Regions from separate parts of the Dechloromonas denitrificans genome, predicted to be linked through region 3. Evidence: predicted binding sites of a transcription regulator. Region 3 holds the regulator's gene; each other region holds the start of a gene.
The links. Region 3 encodes sigma-54, which starts transcription at its own class of promoters, with help from an activator protein. Its sites were predicted from a motif close to TGGCACGCTTNCTGCTNA; they were not measured.

Region 1 (7,742 bases), 390 kb from region 3:
GTGTGTCCGGTTTGCCACCGTGATCTGTTTCTCGTCAAACCGTTGCTGGAACGGATTTCCCAACTCGAAGCCGAGCTTGCATCCCGTACGCCGGCCGAGGCTGTTTCTCCTGCGCAGGTGGGGGAGACGGTCGTTGCGATGCCGGTTGATGCAGCGTTTTCGGCACCGGACCGGAATCTGTCGCTGGCCGTTGCCTGCCTGCTCCTGCCATTGTTGCTTTTGCTCCTCGGTCAATGGCTGATGGTATTTGTTTATGACGCGAAGGTTCTCTATCTGCGCGTTTTTGCCCTGCTGTTGCCCTTGCCATTCGGCTTCGCATTTGCCCGCGCGGCCCGTGTTCCACTTTTGCCTGGTGTGCTACTGGCTTTTCTGGTGGCAGGGCTTGCCGTATTCGGCATGAGCGGGATTACCGCGTGGCTCGACAAGGTTCCCCTGTGGCCGCAGGATGCGGTTGAAGTGCGCGAGTTTGTCGAGTTTGCAGCCAGTATCGGCCTGAGTTTTATTACCGGGCTGTGGTTGTTCCGCTGGTCGGACAGGCGCTTTCAGAAGCACCAGCAGTTTCTGGCCCGTTTGCGGACGGCCGGGGTTGGCGGCTTGGGGAATAGTGGACTGACCGACTCGATGACTCGCTGGAGTGACTTGGGGAGTGCCGCCGTTGCTTTGTGCACAACGCTCATGTCGATCTATACCGGCCTGAAAGGGCTGACCGGCTAGCTGCGGTCAGCCTTGCGTCCACGGCAGGCCGGCATGGCGCCAGCCGCCAAGCTGCCCGCGATGGCCGCTGGCATCCTTGTCGCCTTCAAAACCTTCCAGGATGTTGTAGCACTGGTCGTAGCCTGCTTCGGTTGCTGCGCTGGCCGCGCCATCGGAGCGCGCTCCGCTGCGGCAGAGAAACAGGATCGGCGAATTGGGGGCAAGCTGGCGCTTGAGTTTCGCCAGGAAGTCTGGATTGCGCGTGCCGCCCGGATACTGATTCCATTCGATTTCGATGGCTTGCGGAACGCGCCCCACCCAATCCCATTCGGCCCGGGTCCGGACGTCGACCAGCCTGGCTTCAGGGGAAAGTGCCAAAAACTCGGCCGCCTCTACGGGCGTCAGGGCGCCCTTGTAGGAAGCGCCCATGGCTTGGGCGCGTTGCTGCGCCAGCAGGATGATCTCAGTTAACTTGCCCATAATATTTGGCTGCTAAAATTCTGGTCCGACAGTATAGGGCAGAGGACATGGCGCACGAACATTCCGAGCATTTTCAGGCGGCAAGTGCCGTCGACCGCGCCAGTGAGGCGCAGCGTGCGACCTGGGTCAGTGTTGCGGTCAACCTCGTCATGACGGTGATTCAGTTGATTGTCGGCTGGTTGGCTCATTCGCAGTCGCTGGTTGCTCATGGCCTGCACTCGTTTTCGGATTTGCTGTCGGACTTTCTGGTGATCTATGCCAGCCGACAAAGTGCCCATCCCGCCGATCAGGCACATCCCTACGGCCATGCACGGGTCGAAACGGCGGCGACCCTGATTCTCGGCGCCTCGCTGGCCCTGATCGGTGGCGGTATCCTGTGGGAGTCCGGGATGCGCTTGCAGCACATTGAGGCCTTGCCGTCGGTTGAGCTATCCGCACTTTGGGTGGCAATCGCCACCGTCGTGGCCAAGGAAGGTTTGTATCGCTACCTGATCCAGGTAGCCGAGCGCCTGCGTTCGCAACTGATGATTGCCAATGCGCTGCATACGCGAGCCGATGCCGCTTCGGCGCTGGTCGTGGTTGTCGGTATTGGCGGTGCCTTGCTGGGCTGGTCTTTCCTCGATTTGCTGGCGGCTGCGCTGATGGGTTTCATGATTTTGCGCATGGGCGGCGAACTGGCCTGGGGGGCGCTCAAGGAGTTGATCGATACCGGTCTGGATCAAGTCCAGGTTGAGGCTATCCGCCAAACCCTGGTGACCACGCCGGGCGTCCTTGGCTTGCATGAGTTGCGTACCCGACGCATGGCCCATCAGGCCTTGGTCGACGCGCACGTCATGGTCAATTCGCGGATCAGCGTTTCGGAAGGGCATCGAATTGCAGAAACGGCCCGCGCCAATGTTCTTCTGGCCCATCCGGAAGTGCTGGATGTGCTTGTGCACATTGATCCCGAGGATGATGTCGATCCGGATCTTTCTGCTTCCCGCTTGCCGGGGCGCGAAGCTTTGCTTGAAGAAGTGATGCCCTTGCTGGACGGCTTGCCGCCACCGCTCAGGGTTTTGCTGCATTATCTGAACGGTCGGGTCGAGGTTGAGGTGTTTTTCGATCACGCCGAATTTGCCGGGCTGGATTCTCTGATCGCGATCGAGCGCTCGTTGGCTGGGCGACTGAAAAGTGGCTCGACCATCAGCCGAATTAGACTGGTGTGCACGGTTGCACCGTGATGGTGCGTTGCGATTTATTTCCGCACCAATTGCGTGCGCGCATTCTTTGCTTAAATCACGCATCTCGTTGTGGCAAAATGTAAAGCTGTTCTGTGAGTCTTTGGCATGCTTTCTGCTAAATCCTCTGCGTTCGACTTATTGTGATTTCTGCCGGATCGTCCGGCAACTTGTTTTCTTAGGAGACTGACGCTTATGGCAACCCCGCAAGACGTACTCAATCTGATCAAGGAAAATGACGCGAAGTTCGTCGATTTCCGTTTCACCGATACCCGTGGCAAAGAACAGCACGTCACCGTGCCGGTTTCCGCCTTCAGCGAAGACAAGTTCGAAAACGGCCACGCTTTCGACGGTTCCTCCATCGCTGGCTGGAAGGGCATTCAAGCCTCCGACATGCAACTGAACCCGGACCCGGCTACCGCCTATATCGATCCGTTCTTCGACGAAACCACCGTCGTCCTGACCTGTGACGTCGTTGATCCGGCCGATGGCCGTGGTTATGACCGTGACCCGCGCTCCATCGCCAAGCGCGCTGAAGCCTACCTGAAGTCCTCCGGTATCGGCGACACCGCCTACTTCGGTCCGGAACCCGAATTCTTCATCTTCGACGGCGTCGAGTGGAATGTCGACATGTCGGGCTGTAATCTGAAGATCCATTCCGCTGAAGCGGCTTGGGGTTCGGGTGAGAAGAACGACGGCAATGGCGCCACCGGCCACCGTCCGACCGTCAAGGGCGGCTACTTCCCGGTTCCCCCGGTCGACAGCCTGCACGACATCCGTTCGGCCATGGTCCTGACCCTGGAAGCCCTCGGCTGCCCGGTTGAAGTTCACCACCACGAAGTCGCCACTGCCGGTCAGTGCGAAATCGGTACCGTGTTCAACACCCTGGTCAAGCGCGCCGACCAGACCCAGATCCTGAAGTACGTGGTGCACAATGTTGCTCACCAGTACGGCAAGACCGCCACCTTCATGCCGAAGCCGATCGTTGGCGACAACGGCTCGGGCATGCACGTTCACCAGTCGATCTGGAAGGACGGCAAGAACCTGTTCGCCGGCGACGGCTATGCAGGTCTGTCTGAACTGGCCCTGTTCTACATCGGCGGTATCATCAAGCACGCCAAGGCCCTGAACGCCATCACCAACCCGGGTACCAACTCCTACAAGCGTCTGGTCCCGCACTACGAAGCACCGGTCAAGCTGGCTTACTCCGCCAAGAACCGTTCTGCTTCCATCCGCATTCCGTACGTTGCTTCGACCAAGGCTCGTCGTATCGAGACCCGTTTCCCGGATCCGATCGCCAATCCGTACCTGTGCTTCGCCGCGCTGCTGATGGCCGGCCTGGATGGTATCCAGAACAAGATCCACCCGGGCGATCCGGCTGACAAGAACCTGTACGACCTGCCGCCGGAAGAAGACGCGCTGATCCCGACCGTTTGTGCTTCCCTCGAAGAAGCGCTGGCCGCTCTGCAAGCTGACCACGAGTTCCTGACTCGTGGTGGTGTCTTCTCCAACGAGTGGATCGAGTCCTTCATCAACCTGAAGATGGACGAAGTCAATCGCGTTCGCATGACCACGCACCCGGTCGAGTTCGATCTGTACTACTCCTGCTAAGCGAGTTCGGTACTCAAGAAAGGGCGGGATTTCCCGCCCTTTTTTTGTCTACAGGATAGAGGTGTCGGACTTAAGTCCGCTACACTAAAGCTTCACTAGGAAATAATGACAATGACACGTTTTGCCTTTGCCCTCCTGGGGCTTGCCTGCGGTTTGCCGGCACATGCCCAGTCGATTTATAAATGCCCGGATGCCAATGGCGGCAGCACCATTATTTCGACGTCACGCCTCGACAAGAATTGCAAAGCTGTCTCGCTCAGCCCGGAAACTGCCGTGCCGGCACCGAAAGCACCACGCGCCTCGGCCAGTCCGACACCTTCCAGCTTCCCCAAGGTGCAGGAAGATACCCAGAAAGCCCGTGATGGCGATCGCCGTCATATCCTTGAACAGGAATTGTCCGGCGAGCAGCGCAGCCTAGATCAGGCGCGCAAGGACCTGGCCGAGCAGGAAGCCGTGCGTCCGGGGGCTACCGATAGCCGCGATCGCGTTGCGCCTTACAAGGATCGCGTGGCGCAGCATGAGCGCAACATCCAGGCGATCCAGAAGGAACTTGCCAACCTGCGCTGATCAGTGCGCGGGAGCCTTGACCTTGTACCAGGTGGCGTAAAGCGCCGGCAGGAAGAGCAGGGTCAGGGCGGTGGCGATGATCAGGCCGCCCATGATGGCCACGGCCATCGGCCCGAAGAAGTCGTTGCGCGATAGCGGAATCATTGCCAGCACCGCCGCGGCCGCAGTCAGCACAATCGGCCGGAAGCGGCGCACCGTCGATTCGACAATCGCCTCCCAGCGGGGCTTGCCGGCCGCCAGATCCTGTTCGATCTGATCAACCAGGATCACCGAATTGCGCATGATCATGCCGAATAGCGCGATGGTGCCGAGCAGGGCCATGAACCCGAAGGGCTGGCGGAAGACGAGCAGGAAGAGCGCAATCCCGATAATGCCCAGCGGCGCGGTCAGCAGCACCATGACGACGCGCGAAACGCTTTGCAGCTGGATCATCAGGATGGTGATCACGGCAAGCAGGAAGAGCGGAATCCCGGCCATGACCGAACTTGAACCCTTGGCCGACTCTTCGACCGAACCGCCGGTTGCAATGCGGTAGCCTTCGGGCAGGGCTGCCTGAATCCTGGCAATTTCCGGATTGATGCGGTCGACCACCGTGGCCGGCTGAATCTTGCCGTACAGGTTGCCGCGCACGGTGATTGTCGGCAGACGGTCGCGACGCCAGATCAGGCCAGGTTCGAAATCATGCTTGAGGCGGGCGATCTGGCTCAACGGGACGCTCTTGCCGCTGCGTGTCGGGACCGAAAGATTGGCCAGCATCGACAGATGGGTGCGTTCTTCACGGTCGCCGCGCAGCACGACATCGATGCTCTTCAGGCCTTCGCGATAGCTGGTCACGGTGTAGCCGTTGAGCGACATATTCAGCAGCGCAGCGAGATCCTGGCTGGAAACGCCGAGCAGTCGTGCCTTGTCCTGGTCGATCTCGATGTCGACCGCCTTCGAGAGCTCGCTCCAGTCGAAATTGACGTTCGAAATTTCCGGATCGCTACGCATGATTTCGGCAACCTTGGCGGCCGTCTTGCGCAAGGTGTCGATATCGTCACCCGAAACGCGGAATTGGACCGGATAACCGACCGGCGGACCATTTTCGATACGGGCAATATTGGCCCGTGCGGCGAATCCGTCATTTTCGAACAAATGGATCAGTCGACCGCGCAAGGCTTCGCGCGCCGCGACATCGCGCGTCACGATGACGAACTGGCTGACATTGCTCGCCGGCAATTGCTGGTCGAGGCCCAGGTAGTAGCGCGGCGAGCCCGAGCCGACGTAAGTGATGTAGTGCTCGAAATGATCGAACTCAGCCTTGTCCTTGTCCAGCCACTGCTCCAGACGGCGCGTTTCGGCATCAGTCGCGGCGATTGACGCGCCTTCCGGCAGGCGTAGCTCGACGTTCAGTTCGAGGCGGGTCGAATTCGGGAAGAACTGTTTCTGGACTTTGCCCATGCCGACAATCGACAACGCAAAAAGCAGCACGGTAATGGCGATCACCAGTTTGCGGTGATGCACGCACCAGCCGACCAACTGGCGGAAGCGGCGGTAGAACGGCGTGCCGTATACATCGTGCTCGTCACCCTGCGGCGGGCCGGACAGGCCGATTTTTTCGGCCAGTCGGGCGAGGCGTGGCAAGCGGCGCTCGACCATGCCCGGCACATGCGGTGCGCGCGGGTCGGGCAGCAGTTTGTAGCCGAGCCAGGGAATGGCGACGACGGCGGCGAGCCACGAAATCAGCAGGGCAACGGCGTTGATCTGGAAGAAGGCGAAGGCATATTCGCCGGTCGATGACTTGGCGAGTGCAATCGGAATGAAGCCGGCCACCGTGACCAGCGTTCCGGAAAGCATCGGGCCGGCCGTGCTGGTGTAGGCAAAGGACGCCGCCCGGGTGCGTTCCCAGCCCTGTTCCATCTTCACCCACATCATTTCGACGGCGATGATCGCATCGTCGACCAGCAGGCCGAGCGCCAGGACCAAGGCGCCAAGCGACACCTTGTGCAGGCCGACGTTGAAGAACTGCATGGCGAGGAAAGTCGCGGCGAGAACCAGCGGAATCGAGATAGCGACGACCATGCCGACGCGCAGCCCAAGGCTGACGAAGGTGACGAGCAGCACGACGATGACGGCTTCGGCCAGCGACTGGACGAAGGCCTGGACCGAGCGCTTGACGGCGTCCGGCTGGCTTGCTGCCGTGCCGATTTCGAGGCCGAGCGGCAAGCCAGCCTGCAAGCTGGCAATGCGCTTTTCGAGATCTTTGCCAAGCACGATGATGTCACCGCCCTTGGCCATCGCTACGCCGATGGCCAGAGCCTGTTTGCCGCCATAGCGGACTTGCGTGGCCGGCGGATCGATCGTTCCGCGCCTGACCGTTGCGATGTCGCCGAGCCGGAAGCTGCGGTTGCCGCTACGAATCTGGGTGTCGGCGACCGCCTGTACCGTATCGAAGGCACCACCGGGACGAATCTGGATACGCTCTTCCGCCGTTTCAAAAAAGCCGGCACCGGCCACGGCATTCTGCTGGTTCAAGGCCTGAACAATCGTTGTTTGATCGATGCCCAGCGTCGCCAGCTTGGTATTCGACAGTTCGATGAAGATTTTTTCGTCTTGAATGCCGAAAATCTCAACCTTGCCGACATTCGGAACGCTGAGCAATTCGTCGCGAATGCGCTCGGCGGCATCCTTCAGTTGCGGGTAATCGAGGCCTTCCGCGGTCAACGCATAAACATTGCCGAAAACGTCACCGAACTCGTCGTTGAAAAATGGTCCCTGAATGCCGGCCGGCAAGGTGTGGCGAATGTCGCCGATCTTCTTGCGGACCTGGTAATAAACATCGGGCACCTGGGCCGGCGGCGTGCTGTCCTTGGCAAAGAACATCACGGTCGACTCACCAGCGCGGGAATAACTCGAAACGCGGTCGATATAAGGCGTTTCCTGGAGTTTCTTCTCGATTTTTTCAGTCAGCTGCTGCTCAACCTGACGCGCCGTTGCGCCTGGCCATTGCGTGCGGATAACCATCAGTTTGAAGGTAAAGGGCGGATCCTCCGACTGGCTCAGCTTGCCGTAGGCAAAAACGCCCATCAGGGCAAGCGCAAAGAGAAAGTAACCGACCAGGGTACGGTGGTGCAGCGTCCAGTCGGACAGGTTGAATCGATGGCTCACGATTTAGCGCTGCCCGTTGGGCGGGGT
Region 2 (7,742 bases), 1.1 Mb from region 3:
CATCGTTTATGTCCAGTGGAAGAAGAACCATCTAGTCGAAGGGAATGATTTCTCCGTGTTCTCACGACAGGTTTTCGGTATGATCGAGTGGTTGCCCGTTCGCGCAACTGCTGCAGCCTTCGCCATTGTGGGCGATTTCGAGGATGCCGCTTATTGCTGGCGTACTCAGGCGGGTCAGTGGCCGGACCGTGATCTCGGTATCGTTCTGGCCGCCGGTGCCGGTGCGCTCGGTGTGCAGCTTGGTCGGCCAGTGGTCGATGACGGCGAGGTTTCCGACCGTGCCGAACTTGGTCTGGGTGATCCGGCCGATGTGGATTTCATGCAAAGTGCCGTCGGTCTCGTCTGGCGAGCTACGGTGCTGTGGATGTTGTTGCTGTTTTTGTTGGGGCTTGCCAGTCTGGTGGGCTGAATAATTCTTTTCAGGAGGTTTACATGAGCAGAGATGTTGTCGTTCTGAGTGCAGTTCGTTCCCCGATTGGTTCTTTTGGTGGTGCCCTGGCTGATTTCGAATCGACCGAACTGGCCGGTATCGTCATGAAGGAAGCGGTTGCCCGTTCCAACGTTGATCCGCAGCAAATCAATTATGTAACCGTTGGCACGACGATGCCGACCGACTCCCGTTACGCTTACGTTTCCCGCGTCGCCTCCATCCAGGCCGGTCTGTCGATGGACTCCGTCGCCATGCAGGTTTCCCGCCTGTGCGCTTCCGGCCTGCAAGGCATTGTCACCACCGCCCAGAACGTCATGCTGGGTGATGCCGACTACGGTATCGGCGGTGGCGTCGAAGTCATGTCCAAGGCCGCCTACCTGATGCCGGCACTGCGTTCCGGCGCCCGTATGGGTGACACCAAGGCAGTTGACTCGATGGTTGCCGTGCTGACTGACCCGTTTGGCGTTGGCCACATGGGTATCACCGCAGAAAACCTGGCTGCCAAGCACGGTATTACCCGTGAAGCCCAGGATGCCTTCGCTGTCGAATCGCAGCGTCGTGCTGCTGCCGCCATCGCTGCCGGCCACTTCAAGTCGCAGATCGTGCCTATCGTCAAGCAAACCCGCAAGGGCGAAGTGGTGTTTGACACCGACGAATACGTCAAGGCCGGTACCACCCTGGAATCCCTGGCCAAGATGAAGCCGGCTTTCAAGAAGGACGGTACCGTCACCGCGGGTAATGCTTCCGGTATCAACGACGGCGCTGCCTTCTTCGTGTTGGCTGCTGCTGACGTGGCTGCCAAGGCCGGTCAGAAGGCCATGGCTCGTATCGCTTCCTACGCTGTTGCCGGCGTGCCGAACGATGTGATGGGCGAAGGTCCGGTTCCGGCCACCAAGCTGGCACTGAAGAAGGCTGGCCTGACGCTCGACCAGATGGATGTTATCGAGTCGAACGAAGCTTTCGCGGCTCAGGCTCTGTCTGTTTCCAAGCTGCTCGGTCTCGACCCGGCCAAGACCAACCCGAACGGCGGCGCCATCGCGCTTGGCCACCCGGTCGGTTGTTCCGGTGCTTTCATCGCCACCAAGGCGCTGTACGAACTGGAACGCGTCGGCGGCAAGTACGCACTGGTCACGATGTGTATCGGTGGTGGTCAAGGTATCGCGGTTATCTTCGAACGCGCCTGATCGCTCCAGTAAGCTGCTTTACCCAAAACCCGCCGGAGCGATCCGGCGGGTTTTTTATTTGCACCAGTTTGATCTGTGCGCGCACTGCCATGGGGCATCAGTCTCCGGCTTTGAATTCTAATGCACTGATTTATCAATGTTTTTGACAGTGGCATGGAACCTGCTGAATCACTAATGAGAGCATCCTCAGCGAAGAGCCCACTATGAACTTCTACAACGAAATGATCGACGCCAATGGTGGCGTACGAGCCCACTATCAGGGTTACGATGAATGGCTGAAGGCGACGCCGCCGGAGCGTATTGCCCGAAAGCGGGCCGAGGCGGATCTGGCCTTCCACCGGGTCGGCATTACTTTCGCGGTCTACGGTGAAGAAGCCGGCAAAGAGCGGCTGATTCCCTTCGACATCATTCCGCGCATCATTCCTTCGGCCGAATGGAAGGCCATGCAGGCAGGGCTGCGCCAGCGGGTCAAGGCGCTGAACATGTTCCTGCACGATATCTACCATGATCAGGAAATCCTCAAGGCGGGCAAGATTCCTGCAGAGCAGATCCTGAACAATGCCCAGTATCGCCCGATCATGAAGGGCGTCGATGTGCCGGGGGGGGTGTATGCCCACATTGCCGGTGTCGATATCGTGCGGGCCGGCGCCGGCGAGTTTTACGTACTCGAAGACAATCTGCGCGTTCCTTCCGGTGTTTCCTACATGCTCGAAGACCGCAAGATGATGATGCGGCTCTTCCCCGAGTTGTTCGCCAAGCACAAGGTGGCCCCGGTTCAGCATTATCCCGACCTGTTGCTCGAAAAACTGCGTGCCGTGGCGCCGAATGGCGTGAGCGACCCGACAGTCGTCGTGCTGACACCCGGCGCGTATAACAGCGCCTATTTCGAACACACTTTCCTGGCTCAGCAGATGGGCGTCGAGCTGGTTGAAGGGCGCGATCTCTTCGTCAAGGATGAAGTCGTCTACATGCAGACGACGCAGGGTCCACAGCGTGTCGATGTGATCTATCGCCGAATCGACGATGACTTCCTTGATCCGCTCGTTTTCCGGGCTGATTCCGCCCTCGGCGTGCCCGGCATCCTGCGTGCCTATCAGGCGGGTAATGTGACGCTGGCCAATGCCATCGGGACCGGTGTGGCTGACGACAAGTCGATCTACCCCTATGTGCCGGAGATGATTCGCTTCTATCTCGGCGAAGAACCGACGCTGAACAATGTGCCGACCTATATGTGCCGCAAGCCGGACGAGCTGTCTTATGTGCTGGCCAATCTGCCCAAGCTGGTCGTCAAGGAAGTGCATGGTGCCGGTGGCTACGGCATGCTGGTCGGTCCGGCCGCAAGCAAGGATGAAATCGAGCGTTTCCGCCAGCTGCTGATCGCCAAACCGGATGGCTACATTGCGCAGCCGACGCTCGCCTTGTCCAATTGCCCGACTTTCGTCGAGGCCGGTGTGGCGCCGCGTCACCTCGACCTGCGCCCCTTCGTGTTGTCTTCCGGGCAGTGCGTGAACATGGTGCCGGGCGGCTTGACGCGCGTTGCGCTGACCGAGGGCTCCCTCGTCGTCAATTCATCTCAGGGTGGCGGTACCAAAGACACCTGGATTCTGGAGGACTGATCATGCTTTCACGTACTGCCGACCACCTGTTCTGGATGTCCCGCTATATCGAACGGGCCGAGAACCTCGCCCGTTTGCTCGATGTCACCTGGCAAATGTCGCTCGTCCCGCAATCGCTCGATGCAGCCAACCAGAACTGGAATGCGATCATCGCGCTGAACAGTCTGGAAACGGCCTATGCCGAGCATTACGACACGGTCAACGCCGAAAATGTGCTGCGTTTCATGGTCACAGATCCGAACAATTATTCGTCGATCTACAGTTGCCTGCGCCTGGCACGCGAGAATGCCCATGCCGTGCGTGGCACGGTGACCAGTGAAATGTGGGAAACGCTGAATTCAACCTGGCTGGAGGCGCGCGAAAAGAGTTTCGAGCAGATTCTCAACGCCGGCATCGGCGAGTTCTTCGACTGGGTCAAGATGCGCTCCTCGCTGTCGCGCGGCGTGACGATCGGAACCTTGTTGCAGGACGAAGCCTTCCACTTCATTCGCCTGGGGACGCTGCTGGAGCGGGCGGACAATACGGCGCGCATTCTCGATATCAAATATCACGTCCTGCGGCCGCACGGTGACGAAGGGGCAACCGACTTTTACCAGTGGGGGGCTTTGCTCCGTTCGGTGTCCGCTTTCGAGGTCTATCGCAAGGTTTACCGCGACGTCATCACGCCGGAACGCGTCACCGAGCTATTGATCCTGCGCAACGACATGCCGCGCTCCCTGCATTTCTGCATGAATGGCGTGGTCAAGAACCTTGAGTTGATCGCCAACAGTCATTCCGGCGAAACGCAGCGCCAGGCCGGCTTGCTGCACGCCCAACTGCACTACGCCCGGGTCGAGGATATCCTGGCCGAAGGCTTGCACAAGTGGCTGACCGATTTCATGGACCGCATCTACGCGCTGGGTGACGGGATCAGCAAGGATTTCCTGGTGCCGATGGCTGAAGCCGCCTGAGCCAGTCAAATTGACATAACAAGGGAGGTCGACCGCGACCTCCCTTTTTTATTGGCGAACTTCGCGCTGGTTGCCCGGCGCCGGAAATTCGCCGCTGCTTCTGAACGGGTTGATGTCCAGTCCGCCGCGCCGGGTGTAGCGAGCATGGACGGCCAGCGACTGTGGCGCGCATTGACGCTCGAGGTCGGTATAAATGCGCTCGACGCACTGTTCGTGAAACTCGTTGTGGCCGCGGAAGGAAATGATGTAGCGCAACAGGCCGGCGCGGTCGATCGGTTTGCCGCGATAGCGGATGACGACCATGGCCCAGTCCGGCTGGCCGGTGACCAGGCAATTCGATTTGAGCAGGTGCGAATACAGCGTTTCTTCAATAATCGGGCCGTCGACCGTGGCAAGCGCTTCTGGCATCGGCTGGTAACTGTCGCAGGCAATGTCCAGGGTGTCGAGCAATTCGCCTTGCGGATAACCGACCTCGACTTGTGGTCGACTACCCAGTTCGTCAATTTTGACGCTGATTGTCGCGCCGGCAGCGGCCGAGAGGTCGTTTGCCAGGGTAGCGGCCAGCGTTTCGGTCGAATCGAAGCGTGTTTGGTTGAGCGAATTGAGGTAGAGCTTGAATGATTTCGACTCGATCAGGTATGGACTGTCAGCTGGGACCCGGAAGGTGGCGAGGGCGACGACCGGCTTGCCTTTCGGGTTGAGCCAGGAAAGTTCGTAGGCATTCCACAGGTCTTCGCCGACAAAGGGCAGGGGGCCGGGGCCGATACCCAACTCGTCACGCTTGATCTGGCGTGGGATGGGGAAAAGCAGTTCGGGGGCGTATTCAGCCTGGTAGGCCGTGGCTTTGCCCAAAGGAGAGTGCTGGCTGGGGTCGATACGGATTTCGTTCATGAGCCAATTTTAGCGGCTCGGAGCGACTTGTGCCCTGTCCGGCGAATTGATCTGATGGCGAAACAATGTGAAATGTGCATAATCATGCTGTTGTTGAATATGCCGTTTGCCATACGCGAGCTGTTGATGCTTGGCCGGCGGCTGGTTTGCTAATCCATGGAGGATGCCATGCGGCATATTCTTGCTTTTGTATTGATCCTGTTTTCCGCTTTTTCTGTCTGGGCAGACGATGCGGTGATTGCTTATGTCAAAACTGTGACAGGCGAGGCAAGCGTCACGACGGCCGGCAAGCAGGTCAAGGCCGAGGTTGGCACGCCGGTCATGCTCGGCAGCAAGCTCAAGACGGGCCCGAAAAGCAGCATGGGCGTGACTTTCAAGGATGAAACCATGATGTCGCTCGGCGCCGACAGCGAATTGACGGTTGATGAATATCTCTACGCACCGGCCCAGGGTAAATTGAAAATGGGCAGCAAGCTGGGCAAGGGCAGCCTGAATTATGTGTCCGGCGTGATTGCCAAGCTCAAGCCGGACGCCGTGACGATTGCGACGCCCAGCGGTTCGATCGGGGTTCGGGGAACCCAGTTTCTGGTCAAGGTCGAGGAGTAAGCCATGCCGACCAAACTTATCAAATGCTTTCTGGCCGGTTCGTGCATTCTTGCCCTGACCGCCTGCGCCCCGAAATCCTATGTTGTCCTGCTGGAGAGTCCGGATGGTACGACGGGGCAGGTTATCGTCAAGGGACAAAAGGGTGAGCAGGTCATCAGCACTGCACGCCACGCTGTTCCAGCCGATGGTTCGGCACCGCCGGTTGCCGTCGATCTGGTCAAACTCGAAAAGGATTTTGGCGATGCCATGGCGGCTCGCCCCAAATTGCCGGCGCACTTCCTGCTCTACTTCGAGAGTGGCGGCATCAAGCTGACCAAGGAGTCGCTGGCCTTGCTTGCCAAGATTCTTGAGGATGCAAACACACGCCCGGCCCCCGATATTTCAGTCATTGGTCACACCGATACGGCGGGCAATGACAAGACCAACGAGGCACTTTCCCTGAAACGTGCCAAGGCCGTGGCGGAAATGCTCAAGGAAAAAGGCTTGAAAGCTCGCGAACTGACGGTTGAGTCGCATGGCGAACGTAACCAACTGGTCAAGACGCCAGACAATACGCAAGAGCCGAGAAATCGTCGCGTCGAGGTTTCTGTGCGCTGAAACGGCGGCAGGACAAAGCACCCAGGCCCGGTTTCGACCGGGCTTTATTTTTGGTTCATCACAATCAGGTCGCCGCTTTCTCCACGGTTCAGGCGGTTCGAATGCAGCCTGACCAAAGGATCATCGGGGAAGTCGCTTGCCAGCTGGTTGAATAGCGCTGCCGCTTCCGGCCGTTCCTGCTGCATCGCCGCAAAGGCGGTTCGATAAGCCTCTTCCGGTGCCTGGCAAGGTGCAAGATCGGCACCCAGTGGTTCATGGACGCTCAGTGCTTCGCTCTTGCCCAGCAGAATGATTCGTCCGACCGGCCTGGTCCGGGCATTCGGGCAGCCGGCCAGCGTCGTGGCCGACAAGCATATGCGCGTCCCCAGGTGCTTGTTGACGCTTTCCAGGCGCGATGCCGTGTTGACCGCGTCACCGAGCGCCCGGTAATCAAACATCGTTTTTCCACCGAAGTTGCCGACGATGACTTCGCCGGAATGCACGCCGATCCGGGTTTGGCCGAAGGCAATTCCCCGGGCTTGCTGCTCGTTGGCGTAGTGGCTGGCAAAAGCCTGCATCTCCAGCGCGCAGGCCAGGGCGCGGGCCTGGTGGTCGGCCTGGAACACGGGGGCAGAAAACATGATGGCGACGGCGTCTCCGACAATCCGGTCGAGGGTGCCTTCGTAACGGAAGGCGATGGCAATCATTGCATCGAGGTAGTTGTTGAGCAGCGCTACCGCATCGGCTGGATCGATGCTTTCCATCAAATGGGTAAATCCGGCCAGGTCGGTAAAAATGAAGCTGCATTCCTGGCGTCGACCGCCGAGAGCCATGGCGTCGGGGTGTTCAATCAGATGCGATACCCGGTTGGGTGAAACGTAGCGGGTGAAGGCGGTTTTGATCCAGCGTTGTTCACGCTCGCTGGTGAAGTGTTGAAACAGGCTGCACAGGAAAAAGCTCAGGATCAATCCGATCGCCGGGGTGGCCGAATCGAGCAGCAGTTGATGGTCGGCAAAGGCATACCAGCCTGCGCCGAGCAGTGCGCTCAGCAGAAGCAGGCTGGCGGCAGCGGCATAAAGAACGCGCATGCGCAGGGCAAGCAGGCCGACGAGCAGGCTGCTGGCGAGCAAGACGATGGCTTCGATGGCACGGGCCCAGCCCGGTCGTTGCAGGAAATGGCCGGTCAGGACTTGTTCGAGTGCCTGGGCATGCGCTTCGACCCCCGGAATGATCTGGCCGAGCGGACTGAAGCGCAGGTCCATCAGGCCCTGGGCCGAGCTGCCGATCAGTACGATGTGCCCAGCCAGTTTGTCGACCGGAATTCGTTCGTCGAACAGCTCCCAGGCCGGGATGTAGCGCTCGCGAACCGGGCGGCTGTAATGCACCCAGATTTCGCCGTGGGCAGTGGTCGGGATGATTTGCTCGCCAATTCGTATCTGGGTCAGTCCGGCGCCATGGCCGGCTGATTTGAGAATGATGTTGTGCGTCT
Region 3 (7,742 bases):
TTGAACAACACCACCGGATCAATCGCTGGTCGGCCATTGTTCTCGCAATACAGGTGCTGGGTCGCTTCACGAATGAAATCAAACCGGATGTGCTGGTCGAGCAGCCGGAGCAAGTGGTCTTTCGGGACCAATTGCTCCAACGTCACCATCTCCAGTTCCGTTTGGGCGGGGTAGACAGGCTTGAGCATGCCTGCATTATAAAAAATAAAGCCCCCAATCGCTTGGAGGCTTTGTCAGCAGTCTGAAAGGCCATCCGAAGATGGCCTTTTTCAATGGTCGACCGCGTTACTTCGCGCCACCGGCCTGAGCATCAGCAACACATTTTTTCACGAAGCTGTTCTTTGCAGCTCCAGCCAGTTTCTTTTCCTTGGCCGTCGCATTGCAGGTTGCAGCAGCCGGACCTTGTGCGTCGGCTTCGCATTTTTTCATGAAGCTGTTCTTGGCGGCACCTGCCAGTTTCTTTTCGGCAGCACGCGAAGCGCAATCATCGGCGGCATAAACGGATGAAGCGGCAAAAGCAACGAGCAGCAGGCTAATCAGTTTTTTCATCGTTCAGTCCCTCGGGGTTGGTTGATAGTAGCCGGGCAACTATCGATCATTCATGCATCATCGTCAAGCATCATGCGCTGCTGACGATCCATGAAGTCCTGCATGCTGTCGATCCCCCGCAGCTGCAGAATCGTGTTGCGCACGGCCGCCTCCAGCAAGACCGCCAGATTACGGCCTGCAGCAACCGGAATCACAACCTTCCTGACCGGCACTCCCAGCACTTCCTGGGTTTGGGCATCGAGCGGCAAACGGGGGGCATCACCGGCAGAGACCGTCTTTTGCAGATGCACGATCAGTTTGAGTTTCATTTTCCGGCGGGAAGCCGTTTCGCCGAAAATGGTCCGGATATTCAGCAAGCCCAGACCGCGCACCTCCAGGAAGTCGCGCAACATGCCGGGGCAGCGCCCTTCGATCGTGGCCGGTGCAATACGGGCCATTTCGACCACATCGTCAGCGACCAGACCGTGGCCACGCGAAATGAGCTCAAGTGCCAGTTCGGATTTGCCAACCCCGGAATCACCGGTAATCAGCACGCCCATGCCCAGCACATCCATGAATACGCCATGCAGATTGACCGTATCAGCCAGTCGGGCAGACAGGTAAATGCGCAGCAGGTCAATCACTGCCGAGCACGGCTTGGGGGACAGGAGCAACGGCGTATTCGTCTGCTTGCAGGCGTCGATCAGGATATCCGGAGGTGTCAGACCATCGGCAACGATGACTGCTGGCGGCAAGGCCGCAAGCAGGTCGAGAAACATCTGCGCGAAGCGACGCTCTCCGATGCGGAAAGCCCAGTCATATTCGGCCTGCCCCATGACCTGCAGTCGTTCTGGGTGAATGATGTTGATGTGCCCAACCACATCGGCACCATAGTTGTTCGACAACTTGATCTCGATGTTGCGTTCGGCCTGCTGCGCCATCATCCAGCTGAGCAGCAGCTTTTCCCGATTATCTTCGTAGAGCTGGGTCAGGCTGATGTGACGCACGTAACTGGCTCAGGCCTGAAACAGGGTAACCACAGCGGCAGGATCGCTTGCCGCAAGCAAGGCTTCCCGGAATGGTTTTTCGGCAAAGCGCTGGGCCAGTTCGGAAAGAATCTGGAGATGTTGCTCGGTCGCCTGCTCTGGAACCAGCAGCACGAACAGGAGATTGACCGGACGCCCATCCGGCGAGTCGAACGGTACGGGAGTTGCCAGACGCAAGAAAGCACCGGCAGCCTGCTTGAGGCCCTTGATCCGACCGTGCGGAATGGCAATACCTTGCCCAAGACCGGTCGAACCCAGTTTTTCACGGGCAAAGAGGCTTTCGAAGACAACCGCACGGGCAAGCCCGAGATGACTCTCGAAAAGCATGCCGGCCTGTTCGAAGACCCGCTTTTTGCTGCCGGCCTCAAGATCAAGAATGACCTGGGTGGCTGACAGAATATTGGCTAAGGGGTTCATAGGAAAATTCAGTGATGCATGGGCCGCAGCGCGGTGGCTGCGGCCGAACGGCAATTATTCAGCCGCGAGAATGACAGGCTTTTCACCGCGATGGTGATCCTGAACTTTTTGCTTGTATTTCTGGACCTGGCGATCAAGCTTGTCGAACATCGAGTCAATCGCTGCGTAGAGGTCGTCACCGGACTCTTCGACATGCATGTCCTTGCCCGGAACGTGGACGGTCACTTCTGCTTTCTGCTTGAGCTTCTCGACAGACAAAATCACGTTAACGCCGGTGACTTTATCGAAATGGCGAACAACAGGGTCAAGTTTGTTTTCAACGTACTCGCGCAAAGCAGGGGTAACGTCGATATGGTGACCAGTGATCTGCAGATTCATGCTTTTCTCCTCTCTCTACAGGGTCTTGCGTAAATTGACCGGCGGGATGTTAAGCGATTCACGGTATTTGGCTACTGTGCGTCGGGCTACAACGATTCCCTGCTGGCCTAGTATTTCGGATAATTGGCTATCCGACAAGGGCTTCTTGCCATCTTCTGCGCCGATCAGTTGTTTGATCAGTGCCCGGATGGCCGTTGCAGAACACGCACCACCGGTATCGGTGGCAACGTGACTGCCAAAAAAGTATTTCAATTCAAAGATACCGCGCGGCGTGGCCATGTATTTCTGGCTGGTAACGCGTGACACGGTCGACTCGTGCAAACCGAGAATATCGGCAATCTCGCGCAGCACGAGCGGACGCATCGCCACTTCGCCATGCTCGAAAAACTGGCGCTGACGATCGACGATCGCCTGGGTAACACGGTGAATCGTTTCAAACCGTTGCTGAACATTCTTGATCAGCCAGCGTGCTTCCTGCAGCTGGCCGGTCATGTTGCCGTTTCCTCGACGCTGGCGTGACAGGATTTCAGCGTACAACCGATTGATCCGCAAACGCGGATAGGCATCCGGATTGATATAAGCCGTCCACTTTCCCTTGAGCTTGCGAACCATCACGTCCGGGGTGATATAGCGCGCTTCAATGGCTGCAAAACGTGCGCCTGGGCGAGGATCAAGGCTGACGATCAAGCTGTGTGCCGCTTTCAGGGCGGGATCTTCGCAATCCGTCAGACGACGGATTTTGGCAAAGTCGCGGGCAGCGAGTAATTCAAGGTGTTGCTCGACAATGGTCAGCGCCAGGTTGCGCACCGGGTTTTCCGGCAAAACCTTCAGTTGCAGGGCGAGGCATTCTTTCGGCCCACGCGCACCGATACCTGTCGGATCGAAACTCTGGATATGGCGAAGCGCAATTTCCAGCTCCTCCAGCTCGATTTCATACTCGGGCGGCAGGGTTTCCCACAGCTCGTCGAGAGACGCCGAGAGATAGCCATCATCATCAAGCGCTTCGATCAGGAAACGCACCAGGCTGCGATCCCGGTCCGACAGCTGGGTCATGCCCAATTGCCAGCCAAGGTGATCGCGCAAACTGGTTGTTGCGGCATGGATGTCGTGGCTGTCGCTGTCATCGTCCTCATCGCGACCAGCCCCGGTATAGGTACCGGCATCGGATGACCAGCGATCGTCATCGACGTCGGATGGCGCACTCGGGATATCCTGCTCGCGCTCTTCACGCGCATCCCGTTCATCGCGCTCAGCCCGCTGTTCGCGCTCCCCTTCGTCGCTCTTTGGCGCATCGAATTGCTGGGCCGAAGAATAAGACTCCGTTCCGGCATCATCATCCCGTTCGAGCATCGGATTTTCAAGCAGATAGCGCTCGATTTCCTGCTGCATCTCGATCGTCGATAGTTGCAGCAATTTGATTGATTGCTGCAACTGTGGCGTCAGGGCCAGATGCTGGGAAAGCTTGAGTTGAAGAGCCGGTTTCATCGAATGGGGTAGGGACGCTGCTTATCGGTCAGAGCTTGAAATGCTCGCCAAGGTAAACCTTGCGCACACTTTCATTATCAACGATTTCATCCGGACGGCCAGCAGCCAGAACGCGCCCCGCACTGATGATGTAGGCGTGATCGCAAATGCCCAGGGTTTCACGCACGTTGTGATCGGTGATCAGCACCCCGATGCCCCGCTCCTTGAGGAAACGGATGATTTTCTGGATTTCAAGCACCGCAATCGGGTCGACCCCGGCAAACGGCTCATCCAGCAGAATGAAGCGCGGGCTGGTTGCCAGGGCCCGGGCAATTTCGACACGCCGGCGCTCGCCGCCGGAAAGAGCCGCTGCATTGACGTGACGGACATGGCCGATATGCAGTTCACCGAGCAAGCCCTCCAGCCGGTCATTCAACTCTTTCTCGGGCAGATCGAGCAGTTCCAGCACGGCGCGAATGTTTTCCTCGACATTCAGCTTGCGAAAGACCGAAGCCTCCTGCGGCAGATAGGACAAGCCCTGGCGGGCCCGGCTGTGCATCGGCAGGTGAGTCAGCTTCGCATCGTCGATGTAAACCTCGCCGCCATCAGCCGGCACCAGACCGACAATCATGTAGAAACAGGTTGTCTTGCCGGCACCATTCGGCCCGAGCAAACCAACGACCTCTCCACTTTTGACCTCAAAAGACACATCCTCAACCACCGTGCGCGATTTGTAGCGCTTCTTCAGGTTGTGGGCAGCCAGCGTGGAAATCTTCTTGTCCGTCATTCTTCGGCTCCGCGCATCACTCGGCGTATGGCGTCGCCGGAAAAACCTCGATATTGCAAAAATCGCATCTGTTTGCCGCGCTCTTCAGCCGATTGCGGCAACTGCTTGAACTTTCTCGCCCAAACCTGACGACAACGCTCGGTCTCGTCCCCTGCTTCCGGCAAGGCGGCTGCAATTTCATCGTCGCTCACGCCGGTCTGGCGCAATTCCTGGCGCAACCGGGCGTTGCCGTAACGTCCGGCCCGGGCAACGACGCGCTGAGTGGCAAAACGGGAATCCGAGAGCAGGCGCTCCGTCTGCAGTCTTTCGAGGACAGCATCGAGCTGTTCCTCGGATTCTGCCTGCGCGGCGAGTTTGGTCTTCAACTCCGCCCGGCTGTGATCACGCCGGGTCAGAAGTCGAAGAGCCGCAACACGCAGCGCAACAACCGGATCAGGCATCAGCCTTGGCAGCCTTGACCGGCTTGATGACGTTGGTACTGGCTGCCTCACGAATGCCGGCTTCGATTTCCTGGGCAATTTCGGGGTTGGCACGCAGGAACTCGCGAGCGTTGTCCTTGCCCTGGCCGATTTTTTCGCCTTTATAGGCGTACCAAGCACCGGATTTGTCGACCAGCTTGTGGGCGACGCCCATTTCGACAATTTCGCCCTGACGGGAAATGCCTTCGCCGTACAGGATGTCGAAAATGGCTTCGCGGAAAGGCGGGGAAACCTTGTTCTTGACGACCTTGACCTTGGTTTCGCTGCCGATCACTTCATCGCCCTTCTTGATGCCGCCGATACGGCGGATGTCGAGGCGGACGGAAGCGTAGAACTTGAGGGCATTGCCGCCGGTGGTGGTTTCCGGCGAACCGAACATGACGCCGATCTTCATCCGGATCTGGTTGATGAAGATGACCAGCGTGTTGGTCTTCTTGATATTGGCGGTCAGCTTGCGCAGCGCCTGGGACATCAGGCGGGCGTGCAGGCCGACCATCTGGTCGCCCATCTCGCCTTCGATTTCGGCGCGCGGGGTGAGGGCGGCGACGGAGTCGACGATGATGATGTCGACCGAGCCGGAACGCACCAGCATGTCGGCGATTTCCAGCGCCTGTTCGCCGGTATCCGGCTGCGAGATCAGCAGGTCGCCGACATTGACGCCAAGCTTCTGGGCATATTGCGGATCGAGCGCATGTTCGGCATCGATGAAGGCCGCAGTACCGCCGAGCTTTTGCATTTCGGCAACGACCTGCAGACACAGCGTCGTCTTGCCTGAGGATTCCGGACCGTAGATTTCAACTACACGGCCACGCGGCAGACCGCCAACGCCCAATGCGATGTCCAGACCGAGCGAACCGGTCGAGACAACCTGAATGCCTTCGTCAATTTCAGCATCGCCCATCTTCATGATGGAACCTTTGCCGAACTGCTTTTCGATCTGTTGCAGCGCTGCGGCGAGCGCCTTTGCCTTGTTGTCGTCCATGGGCATACCTCTAGAATTTGACGGAATTATGGCACAGGGGCCAAAGATGGAATAGAAATTGCAGTTACCGGGTTCATGATCACTACCGATAGACACCGCCGACGGTGAATGCGTATGCTCCACACCTTTCGTCGAAGCTTTGCGTATAGCGAGCAGCGCACGACACACAATATACTGTGTATATTTACAGTTATACCGTTGGCGCCCTGCGAATGCAAGTCCGCATTGCTGCCTTGCCATTTCGCCGCCTGCAGATTTTCCGCCAATGACGTATTCACCGCCCCCGCTCGCCCCCCTCGATTATCTTTACACCGACCCGTCGATGATCATCGTCAACAAGCCGCATGGCCTGCTGTCGGTGCCGGGGCGCGGCGAAGCGAAGCAGGATTGCCTGCTGACCCGGGTTCAGCGCGATTTTCCCGATGCGCTGACCGTCCATCGGCTCGACATGCAAACCTCGGGGCTGCTGGTTTTTGCACGCGGGCCGGAAATGCACCGCCGGCTGTCGCGCCAGTTCCAGGACCGCAAGGTGGACAAGCTGTACGTCGCCGTAGTGATCGGCCAGCCGGAAAACAAGAGTGGCGAAATCAACCTGCCGCTGATCGTCGATTGGCCGAACCGGCCGAAGCAGATGGTCGACTTCGAGCTTGGCCGCCCCTCACTGACGCGCTATCGCGTTGTGTCGACCGCCGCAGATGGCCGCAGCAGCCGCGTCGAACTGGAGCCGGTGACCGGCCGTTCGCACCAGTTGCGGGTTCATTTATTGTCGATCGGCCACCCCATTCTCGGTGACGATCTTTACGGCGGGGAAGCTGAATTCATGGCCGACCGCCTGCAATTGCACGCCCGCGATCTGGCGGTCTTTCACCCACTGACCGAAGAGCGCCTGGAATTTCACTGCCCGGTTCCATTCTGAACGCTTCGGGCAAGCGCAACGACAACCCGCATTGACCGTATAATTCCCGCGTTTTCAACCTCTTGCCACGGTCGACCGCGCAAAAATGCTGATTTGGTTCGTCGTCCTTTACCTGCTCGTTTCCATCGGCATCGGCCTGTTTGCGGCAACCCGCGTTCATAGCGCCAAAGACTTTGCCGTCGCCGGACGCCACCTGCCGCTGCCGGTCGTGACCGCAACCGTATTTGCCACCTGGTTTGGTGCCGAAGCTGTCTTCGGCGTTTCCGCCACCTTCGTCAAGGAGGGCTTGCGCGGCGTCGTTGCCGACCCATTCGGCTCGGCCATGTGCCTGATCATCGCCGGCTTCTTTTTCGCCAATAAACTCTACAAGCTGAATATCCTGACGCTCGGCGATTATTTCCGGATGCGTTACAACCGCAGCGTCGAAGTCCTCACCACGCTCTGCATCGTGGCCAGCTATCTCGGCTGGGTGTCGGCCCAGATCAAGGCGCTCGGCCTGGTGTTCAATGTCGTGACCAGCGGCTACATCAGCCAGAGCGCCGGCATGATCCTCGGCGCCGCCATCGTGCTGACCTACACCACCTTCGGCGGCATGCTCTCGGTCGCCATTCTCGATTTCGTCCAGATGGGCGTCATCATGGGCGGCATGCTGTACATCGGCTATATCGTCTCCGGCCTGACCGGCGGCGTCGAATTGGTCATCAATCACGCGTCGACCGCAGGCAAGCTCGATTTCTTTCCGCCG

Region 1: the regulator sigma-54 is predicted to act here: its motif matches at 2,495-2,512, upstream of glnA (type I glutamate--ammonia ligase).
Region 2: the regulator sigma-54 is predicted to act here: its motif matches at 1,764-1,781, upstream of KI614_RS05105 (circularly permuted type 2 ATP-grasp protein).

The regions. Positions count from the first base shown of each region.
Region 1 is NZ_CP075187.1:3,014,952-3,022,693, reverse strand. Features, by position in the region: gene KI614_RS14325 (hypothetical protein) at 1-714, shown strand, start outside; gene KI614_RS14320 (rhodanese-like domain-containing protein) at 721-1,173, opposite strand; gene KI614_RS14315 (cation diffusion facilitator family transporter) at 1,221-2,393, shown strand; gene glnA (type I glutamate--ammonia ligase) at 2,586-4,001, shown strand; gene KI614_RS14305 (DUF4124 domain-containing protein) at 4,107-4,568, shown strand; gene KI614_RS14300 (efflux RND transporter permease subunit) at 4,569-7,715, opposite strand; gene KI614_RS14295 (efflux RND transporter periplasmic adaptor subunit) at 7,719-7,742, opposite strand, start outside.
Region 2 is NZ_CP075187.1:1,084,113-1,091,854, forward strand. Features, by position in the region: gene KI614_RS05095 (CobD/CbiB family protein) at 1-409, shown strand, start outside; gene KI614_RS05100 (acetyl-CoA C-acyltransferase family protein) at 433-1,614, shown strand; gene KI614_RS05105 (circularly permuted type 2 ATP-grasp protein) at 1,818-3,230, shown strand; gene KI614_RS05110 (alpha-E domain-containing protein) at 3,233-4,180, shown strand; gene queF (NADPH-dependent 7-cyano-7-deazaguanine reductase QueF) at 4,229-5,071, opposite strand; gene KI614_RS05120 (FecR domain-containing protein) at 5,240-5,677, shown strand; gene KI614_RS05125 (OmpA family protein) at 5,681-6,274, shown strand; gene KI614_RS05130 (CHASE2 domain-containing protein) at 6,319-7,742, opposite strand, start outside.
Region 3 is NZ_CP075187.1:3,406,797-3,414,538, forward strand. Features, by position in the region: gene KI614_RS16080 (IS1182 family transposase) at 1-188, opposite strand, end outside; gene KI614_RS16085 (PsiF family protein) at 286-549, opposite strand; gene hprK (HPr(Ser) kinase/phosphatase) at 600-1,535, opposite strand; gene ptsN (PTS IIA-like nitrogen regulatory protein PtsN) at 1,545-1,991, opposite strand; gene hpf (ribosome hibernation-promoting factor, HPF/YfiA family) at 2,046-2,369, opposite strand; gene KI614_RS16105 (RNA polymerase factor sigma-54) at 2,385-3,854, opposite strand; gene lptB (LPS export ABC transporter ATP-binding protein) at 3,883-4,620, opposite strand; gene recX (recombination regulator RecX) at 4,617-5,060, opposite strand; gene recA (recombinase RecA) at 5,053-6,081, opposite strand; gene KI614_RS16125 (pseudouridine synthase) at 6,347-6,997, shown strand; gene KI614_RS16130 (sodium:solute symporter family protein) at 7,083-7,742, shown strand, end outside.